DNA from 3 places in the Thioalkalivibrio sp. ALgr3 genome. Region 1 is predicted to be linked to each of the others. Evidence: predicted binding sites of a transcription regulator. Region 1 holds the regulator's gene; each other region holds the start of a gene.
The links. The regulator sigma-54, encoded in region 1, starts transcription at its own class of promoters, with help from an activator protein. The targets are predictions, from matches to a motif close to TGGCANGNTNCNTGCTT.
Positions count from the first base shown of each region.

Region 2: flgA (flagellar basal body P-ring formation chaperone FlgA) is a predicted target of sigma-54. The motif match lies at 1,482-1,498, and genes of this name have one in related genera.
Region 3: urtA (urea ABC transporter substrate-binding protein) is a predicted target of sigma-54. The motif match lies at 1,594-1,610, and genes of this name have one in related genera.

Region 1 covers NZ_KB897978.1:220,501-224,580, reverse strand. Annotated here, with positions in the region: gene lptA (lipopolysaccharide transport periplasmic protein LptA) at 1-280, shown strand, start outside; gene lptB (LPS export ABC transporter ATP-binding protein) at 277-1,017, shown strand; gene C998_RS0105360 (RNA polymerase factor sigma-54) at 1,102-2,631, shown strand; gene hpf (ribosome hibernation-promoting factor, HPF/YfiA family) at 2,635-2,973, shown strand; gene C998_RS0105350 (PTS sugar transporter subunit IIA) at 2,978-3,442, shown strand; gene hprK (HPr(Ser) kinase/phosphatase) at 3,445-4,080, shown strand, end outside.
Region 2 covers NZ_KB897995.1:20,530-24,609, forward strand. Annotated here, with positions in the region: gene C998_RS0112540 (protein-glutamate O-methyltransferase CheR) at 1-262, opposite strand, end outside; gene C998_RS0112545 (chemotaxis protein) at 458-1,387, opposite strand; gene flgA (flagellar basal body P-ring formation chaperone FlgA) at 1,611-2,279, shown strand; gene flgM (flagellar biosynthesis anti-sigma factor FlgM) at 2,372-2,689, shown strand; gene C998_RS0112560 (flagella synthesis protein FlgN) at 2,694-3,176, shown strand; gene C998_RS0112565 (flagellar brake protein) at 3,258-3,974, shown strand; tRNA gene C998_RS0112570 (tRNA-Ser) at 4,046-4,080, opposite strand, start outside.
Region 3 covers NZ_KB897976.1:437,670-441,749, reverse strand. Annotated here, with positions in the region: gene ureE (urease accessory protein UreE) at 1-93, shown strand, start outside; gene C998_RS0102170 (urease accessory protein UreF) at 77-778, shown strand; gene ureG (urease accessory protein UreG) at 818-1,447, shown strand; gene urtA (urea ABC transporter substrate-binding protein) at 1,693-3,042, shown strand; gene urtB (urea ABC transporter permease subunit UrtB) at 3,135-4,080, shown strand, end outside.

The DNA.
Region 1 (4,080 bases):
CCCCTACGAGATCGAGGCCCACGGCGAGCCCGCACGCCTGGAGTCGCCCGATCCCGAGACCGGCGAGACGCGCATCGCCGAGGGGCTGCGCATCGACTATTTCCTCGACGAGGAACGCGTGATCCTGACCGAACGGGCACGCGTCATCACCGCCGCCGAGGATGCCCGCGGGCAGCGCATCACCTACGATCTCGAACGCGACGTGATCCGCGCCGAACGCGGCGACACCGACGACGAGCGCGTGCACATCCGCCTGCAGCCACGCGAGGACGATCCATGAGGCCCGCGGCCGACGCCCATCTGGTCGCCCGCGAGCTGAGCAAGCGCTATGGCCAGCGTACCGTGCTGGACGCAATGGACGTGGACCTGGTGCCCGGCGAGGTGGTCGGCCTGCTGGGACCCAACGGGGCCGGCAAGACCACCTGTTTCTACAGCCTGGTCGGCCTGATCCGGCCCAATACCGGGCGCATCACCCTGGGCGGGCGCGACATCACCCGGGCGCCCATCCACGAACGCGCCCGCGCCGGGCTGGGCTATCTCCCGCAGGAGGCCTCGATCTTCCGCCGCCTGTCGGTCCAGGACAACCTGCAGGCAGTGCTGGAACTGCGGCCCGGACTGGACCGCCACGAGCGCCGCCGCATCGGCGATGCCCTGATCGAGGAATTCCAGCTCGAAACCGTGCGCCACAGCCCCGGCATCGCGTTGTCCGGAGGCGAACGGCGGCGCGCCGAGATCGCCCGTGCGCTGGCCGGTGATCCGCGGTTTATCTGCCTGGACGAACCCTTCGCCGGGGTCGACCCGATCTCGGTCAGCGAGATCCAGGAAGTGATCCGCCACCTGGCCGAACGCGGCATCGGCGTACTAATCTCGGACCACAACGTGCGCGAGACCCTGGGCATCTGCCACCGCGCCTACATCCTCAGCGAGGGGCACCTGCTGAGCGCGGGCACGCCGGACGAACTGCTGGCCGACACCCGCGTGCGCGAGGTCTACCTCGGCGAAAACTTCCGCCTGTGACACCGACCGCCGCACCGGGGCGGTGCACAAGCCCGCAGCAAGGGATTACTATTCACTTATGGTGACCAACGCCTTTCCCAACTCATGCTGAAGCCCGGGCTGAATCTGCAGCTCGGTCAGACGCTGACCATGACGCCGCAGCTGCAGCAGGCCATCCGGCTGCTGCAGCTGTCCACGCTGGAGCTCCAGGCCGAGATCCAGCAGGCGCTGGAAAGCAATCCCATGCTGGAACAGGCCGAGGATGACGAACTCGGTGCCGACGCGGGGGACACCGCGGACACCGACAGCGACGCGAACACCGACGACGGCGAGAGCGGCAGCGACGCCGCCGGCACCGGCGAAACGGTGGATGCCGGCGGCTCGGAGGACATCATCCCCGACGAGCTGGTGACCGACAGCCGCTGGGAAGACATCTACGACGCCAGCGCCAGCCCGCGCGGTCCGGACGACCGCGACCCGCTGGAGAACACCTCGGACGACGACGGCGGCGGGCTGCAGGATCACCTGCTGTGGCAGCTGCATCTGTCGCACCTGACCCCGCGCGACCAGCGCATCGGCGCCGCCCTGATCGACACCATCAACGGCGACGGCTACCTCGAGGGCGACGTCGAGACCCTGGCCGAGACCATCAGCCGGAGTGAAGACCCCCCCGTCGACACCGACGAGGTCGAGGCCGTACGCCACTGGTTGCAGCACTGCGACCCGCTGGGGGTCGGTTCGCTGGATCTGCGCGAGTGCCTGGAGGTCCAGCTGGGCGAGCTGGCGCCGGACGCGCCCTCGCGCGAGGCGGCGCGCGCGCTCCTGGAACACGGCATGGACGCCCTTGCCCGGCGTGACTACAAGGCCCTGCAGCGCCAGAGCGGCGTACGCGATGGCGACGAACTGGCCGCGGCGCTGGACCTGATCCGCACGCTCAACCCGCGCCCCGGCGCCCAGATCAGCGAGACACCGCCGGAATACGTGGTCCCGGATGTCTACGTGCGTCATACCGACCGGGGCTGGCAGGTCGACCTGAATCCCGAGATCGCCCCGCGCATTCGCATCAACGACCTCTACGCCGGCATGGTCCGCCAGGTCTCCGATGCCCGCGACAGCGCCTTCATGCGCGATCAGCTGCAGGAGGCGCGATGGTTCATCAAGAGCCTGCACAGCCGCAACGACACCCTGCTGCGCGTGGCGCGAGCGATCGTCGAACGCCAGCAGGGGTTCCTGGAACACGGCGAGGTGGCGATGCAGCCGCTGATCCTGCGCGACATCGCCGAAGCCCTGGAGATGCACGAGTCCACGATCTCGCGGGTCACCACGCAGAAATACATGCACACCCCCCGCGGGGTGTTCGAATTCAAGTATTTCTTCTCCAGTCACGTGGGCACCAGCGACGGCGGGGAATGCTCCGCGACCGCGATTCGTGCCATGATCCGCGAACTCATCGAAGAGGAAACGCCGGGCAAACCGCTCAGCGATTCCCGCCTCGCCCAGATCCTGGCGGATCGGGGCATCAACGTGGCCCGGCGTACCGTGGCCAAATACCGGGAGGGCATGAACCTGCCATCCTCCAGCGAGCGCCGCCAGATGGCCGCCATGCCGACCGGAAGCAAACCGAAAGGAGCCTGACCCATGCAGATCAATCTCACCGGACACCACGTCGACATCACCGACGCCCTGCGCGACTACGTCAACGAGAAATTCCAGAAGCTGGAACGCCACTTCGACAAGGTGATCGACGTGCACGTGGTGCTGAACCACGAGAAGACGCAGAAGCTGCACAACAAGGCGGAAGCGAATCTGCAGGTCAGCGGCAACCACATCCACGCCGAGGCCAGCCACGATGACATGTACGCCGCCATCGACGGCCTGATCGACAAGGTCGACCGCCAGCTGATCAAGCACAAGGAGAAGGTCAAGGATCATCATCGCGCCGAGGGCGCCCAGCGCAACCGCGAACAACCCGAGTAAGCCGATGAATCCGGCCGAGCTCATCACCCCGGAGCGCATCGGACTGGAAACCGACTGCTCCAGCAAGAAACGAGCGCTGGAAACCCTCGCCGATCTGCTGGTGGACGGGGCCGCGGACGGACTGGCGGCCAGTGCCGCGTTCGAAGCCATGTCGGCCCGTGAAAAACTGGGCTCCACCGGGCTCGGCCATGGCGTGGCGATCCCGCACGGCCGTCTCGCCGAGCTGGATACGCCCCGCATCGCGGTCCTGCGTCTGGATCAGGGCGTGGATTTCGAAGCCATGGACCACGAACCGGTGGACATCCTGATCGCCCTGCTGGTGCCGGAAGAGGCCACCAGCGAACACCTGGACCTGCTGGCCCAGCTCGCGCGCGGGCTGTCGCAGCCGGACACCCTCGCCGGCATCCGGCGCGCCGCGGACAGCGCGGGGGTCCAGCAGGCCCTCACCCGGGCCCTGGGCGAGACCTGACCATGGCCGACCGGGCGGAAGCGGCAGCCGACGGCACCGCGAGCAACATCACCATCGCCGCGCTCACGCGGGCGATGGGGAGCCGTCTGGACCTGCGCTACGTCCACGGAGAGGAGGCCGCGGGCGACCGCGAACTCCTGGGATTCGGGGATGGCGACCTGCCGCTGGCCGGCCACCTGAACCTGATCCGCCCCAACCGCATCCAGGTCATCGGCGACTACGAGGCCCGCTACATCGCCGGCCTGTCCGACGAGCAGCGTGACCACCTGGTGCTGGAAATGGCCCGCACCGGTACTACCATGGTGATCTTCGCCGAGGACACCTGCCCGTTCCCGCGCATGCCGCAGACAGGTGACGACCCCCTGCCGGTGATCCTGTGCACACGCACATCCTCGCACGAAGTCATCGCGCTGCTGCGCTATTTCCTGCAGCAGCGCCTCGCCCATTTCGAGGTGCGCCACGGGGTGTTCATGGAGATCCTCGGGATCGGTGTACTGATCTCGGGGGCCTCCAGCGTCGGCAAGAGCGAGGTCGCACTCGAGCTGATCTCGCGTGGCCACCGGCTGATCGCCGATGATGCCCCCGAGTTCGCGCGCATTGCCCCCGATATCGTGCGTGGACACTGCCCCGCCCTGCTC
Region 2 (4,080 bases), on a different contig from region 1:
GGCGCAGGATCTCGAACGGAAAACCGTCGCGAAACCAGGAGGTTTCGTTGGTGGTCATCGCGTCGATGACGCGCGTGCGCAGCTTCGGACTGGGCGCCTTGCGCAGGGCGTGGAGCAGTTCCGGCACGTCCTTGTAGCCGAATTCATCCAGCAGGCGGGACAGCCGGCTGGACACCAGGTACTGGCGGCTGTCCCCCAGCACCAGGCCACAGCACTCGGAGAGAAAGCGCGCGAATTCTTCGTAGTCACGGGAATCGATCACGCACAAAACTCCGTGTTAACACGTGCCGGGCCCGTCCGCCGTCCGCTGGTTGTTCGGTTCGAGGATTCCATGCCGCCACAGTATAGGGCTTCAGGGCGACCTTGCGGGAGTCCGCGACACGCAAAGGGGCGGCAAGTGCCGACCGCCCGCCTCCGCCGGGCCGGCAACCCCTCGCCCCCGGTAACCACCGACATCTCAGGCGGTCTTGTTGATCTGTTCCAGGACCGCACTGGCCAGTTCGTCCGGGTTGAACTTGGAAAGGAACGCATCCGCGCCGGCCCGACGCACCATGTCGGTATTGAATTCGCCGCTGAGCGAGGAATGCAGCAGCACCCGCAGCGGCCGCAGCCGCTCGTTCTCGCGGATCTTTGCCGTCAGGGTATAACCGTCCATGCGCGGCATTTCGATATCCGAGATCACCAGCTCGACCGTGTCGTGGATCGGGCCCTCTGCGGCTTTCTCCTCCAGGTAATCCAGGGCTTCACGCCCGTCCTTGCACAGCACGTAGGGCCACTCGAGCCCCTGGATGGCGCTTTCGATCTGGCGGCGGGCCACCACCGAGTCGTCGGCGATGACGATTTCCCGACGCTCGGGTGTCTGCTCGGCCACCGCGGAACGCACGCTTTCCGACACCTCGGTGGGCAGCGGATTGACCAGCGACAGCACGCGCTCCACGTCGATGATCTCCACCAGCTTGTTGTCGAGTTCGGTGACCGCCACCAGAAACGACTCGCGCCCGGTGCCGCGCGGGGGCGACTTCACCTGGTCCCAGTTGACGTTCACGATGCGATCCACCGCCGATACCATGAAGCCCTGCACCGAGCGGTTGAACTCCGTGATCACAACCTTCTGCTGCCCGTCCGCCCCGGCCCGGGTCGATTGCATGCCCATCGCCCGCGCCAGATCGATGATCGGCACGGTCTTGTCGCGCAGGGTGGTGACGCCCCGCACCACCCCGGCGGACCCGGGAATCTGGCGCAACTGCGGCAGCGGAATCACCTCGCGCACCTTGAACACGTTGATCCCGAAGGTCTGCGTGCCGCCCAGATAGAACAGCAGAAGCTCCATCCGGTTCTGCCCGACCATCTGCGTGCGCTGGTTCACGTCGTCAATAAACTGACTCACGGTTCTCGCCCCCTGGGTTGTTCTCCCTGCTAACGGCCGCGCCGGCGGGAGCTTGAACCACGCATCGGGCGCGCAGGACAGGCGCCGGATGCCATGGCACAGAATCTGCATGTATTCCGTTACGAAGACACAGGGTCAACGGTGACCGGACATGCACCTTCTCAAGTTACAGGCTTTGCTCCCGTACCGCAGCCCGGGCCGCAGCGGGGGTACGCTCCTCCTGATGCTCGCGCTCCTCGCCCCGACCGCGCAAGCGGAGATCGAGCCGGTGCAGAACATTCGCGACAGCGCGGAACGGTTCCTGCACCAACAGCTGGGGGACCACAACGGTGACGATGTGGAGGTGCAACTCGGTCATGTCGACGAGCGCCTGCGCCTCAAGCGCTGCGACGAGCCCCTGGAGGCTTCGCTGCCGCCCGGCGGACGCCCGAGGGGCAATACCGCGGTCAACATCCGTTGCCCCGGACCGGTGACCTGGTCGGTGTACGTTCCGGCCGCCGTGGAACGCCACGCCGAGGTGGTGGTGGCCCGACGCAACCTGTCGCGTCAGCAGACCCTGGGACCGGGCGATCTGCGCATGGAACGCATCGAGACGTCGCGCCAGGCCACCCATTATTTCGAGGATGCATCCGAGGTCGTCGGTCTGCAGACCCGCCGCGCGATCCGCCAGGGCCAGGTCATCGGCCAGCAGCACGTCAACGAACGCCAGGTGATCCAGCGCGGCCAGCGCGTTACCATCCTCGCCAACAGCGGCAGCGTCACTATCCGCATGCAGGGCGAAGCCCTGGAGGACGCCACGGCCGGCGACTGGATCCGCGTGCGCAACACGTCCTCGGGACGCGAGATCGAGGGCGAGGTCCAGCCATCGGGCACGGTTCGCGTCGCCCTGTAGTAAAATGTGACGGAAATCCCGCAACTGACCCTACAGTTTCGGGCATTCCGGCCGATACACGCGGTAGACCAGTAAAACGACAGGACAAAGTCATGGATATCAAAGGCCCCAACATCAACGGCCTGCGCCCCGACAGCCAGAACGGCGGAGTCCGCGGCCGTGACGACGACGCCCGCACCGGCGGCAACGGGGTGGATCGCGCCGGCAATGGCGATGCCGCCAGCGGCGACGCCGTCACCCTGACCGGCGCCGCCCAGGCCATGAACGGCAGCGGCGAAGCCAGCGAGGCCGCACCGTTCAACGAGGCGAAGGTGGCCGAGATCCGCGAGGCGATCGCTCAGGGGAACTACCCGATCGACAACGAAGAGCTGGCCGATCGCATGATGGAAATCGAAGGCCTGCTGCGGTGATCCGGTGGTGACCGACGAAACCGGAATTCGTCCTTCCCTGGAGGAATCCATCCGTCTCGGACAACGGCTGGAGGATATCCTGCTGGAGGAAACCCGGGCCATTGAGTCACGCGAACCGGATCGACTGCAGGCCGCGGTCCAGCGCAAGCAGGAACTGCTGCGTGCACTGGAAACCGAAACCCGCAAACAGCAGCAATGGATCGAGGCCCGCGGGGCCGAGTTCACCCCGGAAGGGGTGGCGCGGCTGTTCGCGCGGCTGGAGGGAGGGGAGCACCTCAATGACCGCTGGCAGGCGCTGCGGGCGACGATCGAACGCTGCAACGAACTCAACCAGGGCAATGCCCGGCTGATCGAACGCAACCAGCGCCGGGTGCAGATGTCCATGCAGATCCTGCGCGGCGAGGACAGCGGCCCGGCCACGACCTACGATCCCTACGGCAAGGCCCGCCACCGTCGTACCACCGGCCAGACCATCACCCGCGCCTGAGCCCGGGTTGGCTCCGGACAGGCGTGAACTCCGTCACAGGGTGTATGATGCGCGAACCCACTTCGGACGCGACGTGCCCTCATGGATGACAACGATTATACCGTCGACACCCCGGAACGCATCGGCCAGATCCTGCGCGACCTGGACCATGGCCTGACCCTGGTCAGTATCCGCCTGGAAGAAAGCGGCCCGCTGCACACCTCGGCGCTGATCCGTCTGGATGCCGACGCGCGGCGTCTCTACCTCGACCAGCTGCAACCTCCTTCCCTGCACCAGCGGATCCGGCCCGGCCAGCCCCTGCGCGTATTCGCGACCCTGCGCGGGGTGGCCGTGCGGTTTACCACCGAGGTCCGCCAGATCGTCAGCGAATCCCCGGGGGATCTCTACGAATGTCCGTATCCCGCCGAACTGCAATACCTGCAGCGTCGCGAGACCTTCCGCGTTCATATCCCCCTGAGCAATCGCCCGACCCTGCAGATCCAGGGCGAGATGCACGAAGAACCGATCGAGGGATCGGTGGTGGACCTTTCGGCCGAAGGCATGTGCGTGGAACTGCCGAATGAAGTGCTGCAGGAGATCCCCTATGGCAGCCGCCTGGAATTCACCAACCTGCTGCTCCCGGACGTGCAGGAAAGGGTCTCCGGCGCCGCCAGGCTGGCCAACTCGCGCCCTTCCACTCGCGAAGGCCATTCGTATGCCGGCTGCGCGATCATCGAGATGTCGGCCCGCCTGGAACGTGCGATCAACGTCGCCCTGCTGTTCTATCAGCGTGAGGAACGCCGCCGCGCGATGAACTGACTGACCCCGGCTTCCGTGCCCACAAAAAAGGCCCGCACGAGCATCACTTGCCGTGCGGGCCTTTTGCGTTCTGGCGGAGAGTGAGGGATTCGAACCCTCGATGGGC
Region 3 (4,080 bases), on a different contig from region 1:
CCAATCTTCGAGCACGCCCCGTTCGAGCCGGAGGCCGGCGCCTACGGGCACGGACACGCCCACGGCGGTCACGGCCATGGCCATTCGCACTGATCCGGGGCTGACTGACCCGGGCCTGGCACGGCGACGTCTCTGGCAACTGGTGAGCCCCACGCTGCCGGTCGGGACCTACAGCTATTCCGGTGGCATGGAATGGGCCATCGAAGCGGGCTGGCTCGCGGACGAGGCCGCGGTGGCCGACTGGATGCAGGGCCAGATCCGCCACAGCCTGAGCCGGATCGACATCCCCCTGCTCGCACGCCTGCACCGGGCCTGGCTGGAGGACGACGACGAGGCCGTCGAACGGTTCAGTGCGTGGCTGGGCGCCAGTCGCGAGACCCGCGAACTGCGCGCCGAAGACCGTCACCTCGGGCAGGCGCTGGCGCGTCTGCTGTCCGAGCTCGATCTGAACGAGGCCGACCGGTGGCAGGGTCATCCCGACGCCACCTGGGCCACGCTGTTCGCGCTGGCGCTGGCGCGCTGGTCCATCCCGGTCGAGGAAGGAGCCGAGGCGATTCTCTGGTCCTGGTGCGAGAACCAGGTCGCGGCCGCGATCAAGCTGGTCCCGCTGGGGCAGACCGCCGGTCAGCGCCTGCTCCACCGCCTGGCCTCGACCATCGGCGGGGCTGCACGGGAGGGGCTTGCGCGGGACGACGCGGCGATTGGCGGCACGGCCCCCGGTGTCGCCATCGCCAGCGCCCTGCACGAAACCCAGTATTCACGCCTGTTTCGCAGTTAGGCCCCTTCCCCAGTCAGGAAAGCCCCTCAGGAGAACCCCATGTCACTGAATCCCCGAGTCCTGCGCGTCGGCATCGGCGGGCCGGTCGGCTCCGGCAAGACCGCCCTGCTCCAGGCCCTGTGTCAGCGCATGCGCGAGATGTACAGCATCGCCGTGGTCACCAACGACATCTACACCCGCGAGGATGCCGAGTTCCTGACCCGCCACGATGCGCTGGAGGCCGAACGCATCGTCGGGGTGGAGACCGGCGGGTGCCCGCACACGGCGATCCGCGAGGATGCCTCGATGAACCTGTCGGCCCTGGCCGACCTCGGCATCCGTTTTCCCGGCCTCGAGGTCGTATTCGTCGAGAGCGGCGGCGACAACCTGTCCGCGACGTTCAGCCCGGAGCTGTCCGATCTGACGATCTACGTGATCGACGTCTGCGCGGGCGACAAGATCCCGCGCAAAGGGGGGCCCGGCGTGACCCGTTCCGACCTGCTGGTGATCAACAAGATCGATCTCGCCGAGGGGGTCGGTGCATCGCTGGAGGTCATGGACCGCGACAGTCGGCGCATGCGCGGCGAGCGCCCGTTTGTCTTCACGAACATGCGCACGGGCGAGGGCCTGGATGAAGTCGTCCGGTTCATCATCGAGCATGGAATGCTCCCCGCCAGGGAATCGGCCTGAGCAGCGACCGCCCGGCGGACGATGCACACCCGTGCGGCAACCTCCGCCCCATCACGAGACAGATGCACCATGTGCATGCAGTCCGCCCTCCCCTCCCGACCGGAGATGACTGCGGACACCGGGCGCAAGACCCCGTTTTCCGTTCATGGCACACAGCTTGCTGCCCCGGGAATGTCCGGCGCCGGTATTACCGAGTGCCGGGTTGTTCCCTGGAAACGATCCCTAGCGGAGAACGGAGACAGTCGATGCATCCAAACACGAGCCACCCCCCGCAAATTTCGCTCGCGCGCCGGGCCACCCGCACCGCCACCGGTGTCGCACTGGCCCTGGGCCTGGCAACCGGCGGAGGCATAACCGCACAGGCCGACGAAGATCCGATCAAGGTGGGCATCCTCCACTCGCTGTCGGGCACGATGGCCATCAGCGAGACGTCCCTCCGGGACGTGGCCCTGATGACCATCGAGGACATTAACGAAAACGGCGGCCTGCTGGGCCGCGAACTCGAACCGGTGGTGATGGACCCCGGCTCCGACTGGCCCACCTACGCCGAACACGCCCGTGAGATGATCGAGCGCGAGAACGTGGACGTCATCTTCGGCTCGTGGACATCAGTGTCCCGTGAAGCGGTCCTGCCGGTCCTCGAGGAACTCAACGGGCTGATGTTCTATCCGGTCCAGTACGAGGGCGAGGAGTCCTCGCGCAACATCTTTTACACCGGCGCCGCGCCGAACCAGCAGACCCTGCCCGGCGTGGAATATCTGATGAGCGACGAGGGCGGCGGCGCCGAGCGCTTCTTCCTGGTCGGCACTGACTACGTCTTCCCGCGGACCACCAACCGCATCGTGCGTGCCTATCTGAATGCCCACGGGATTTCGGACGACGCCATCGAGGAGGTCTACTTCCCGTTCGAACATGCCGATTTCCAGACGCTGGTCAGCGACATCGACAGCTTCTCCCAGGATGGCCCCACCGCGGTGATCAACACCATCAACGGCGATTCCAACGTGGCGTTCTACCAGGAGCTGGCCAACCAGGGCATTGATCCCATCGACGTTCCGGTACTGGCGACTTCGGTGGGCGAGGAAGAACTCCGCGGCATGGACACCGACCCCCTCGCGGGCCACCTCGCCGCCTGGAACTACTTCATGTCCATCGAGACCCCGGAAAACGAACGCTTCACCGAGCGGTGGATGGAATACGTGGAACAGGAAGGCCTGTCCGGCGGTTCCGACCGGGTGACCAACGATCCGATGGAAGCCACGCACATCGGCATGCGCATGTGGGCCCAGGCGGTCCTGCAGGCAGGCACGACGGACGTCGACGCCGTTCGCCAGGCGGTGTACGGGCAGTGCGTCGATGCGCCGTCCGGGTTCGAGGTGTGCATGGACGACGAGAACCACCATCTGCACAAGCCCGTGATCATTGGCGAGATCCAGCCGGATGGTCAGTTCTTCCCGGTCTGGGAAACCGATGACGTGGTCCGCGCCGAGCCGTGGAGCGATTACGTCGAAGGTAACGAAGACCGTGTAGCGAACTGGCGCTACCCCTGGGTCTGCGGCGACTGCGAAGAACCCACCTACGACCTGCGCTTCTGAGTCCGGGTACGTCCGGCCGGCACCACACCGGTGCCGGCCTTCCCGATTGCCCCCCGCGCATCCGTGGCGGGGCACCCTGAGGAGAGAGAATCATGCGACTCACCGCACGTGTCGCCATCGGCCTGCTGTGCGCAATGCTCCTGACGCCCCTGCTGTCACCGGGCGCATCGGCGGCCATGGGAGAGGCCCGGGAACAGGCCGAACAGCTCGAAGAAGAGCAGGAAGAACAACTGGAAGCCGAGCTGGCCGAAGTCACCGACGAAGAACTGGCCGAAGATACCGCAGAACTCCTGAGGGCCATGGCCACTCAGGACATCCGGGCGCTGCAGGCCGCCATCGAGGACATCGCGGCCAGTCAGGACGCGGACACGCTGCCCGCCCTGCTGGCGCTGCGCGACCGTCGGCTGTTTTTCACCGATGACGAGACCCTGATCATCGAGGATGCCCGCGACGGGACATTCCGGGAGGCCATTACCGGTGAACCCCGGGAGGATCTGGACACAGGCGATCTGAACGAACCACGTGCGACCAACCCCATCCGCCGGATCCTGCGCCCGACCATCGGCGCATTGCAGATCTTCGCGGACGACCCGGCCGCCCGCCTCGCCGCGGCCGAAGAACTGGCGGAACGCCCCCGTCCGGAGATGCGCGATGCCATCGTCGCCGCCCTCGACGAGGAAACGGCCGCGGAAACGGAACGCCTTCTGAACATTGCCCTGGCCCAGCTGGACCTCGACAGCGAGGACGATGCCCGTCGGCTGGAAGCCGTCGAGATCGTGGCCGAGGTGCGGGCCAGCCGCCTGCGCAGCGATCTGCAGGCCCTGCTGGAACGCGACGACGACGGCCAGCCCGTCGAGACGAACCCGGAGATCCGCGAAGCCGCCGCGGCCGGGGTTCGTGCAATCGAGCAGCGTGAACGCACGGCCCGCTTCGTGTCCGACCTCGTCTATGGACTTTCGATGGGCAGCGTGCTTCTGCTGGCCGCCATGGGTCTGGCGATCATCTTCGGTCTGATGGGAGTGATCAACATGGCCCACG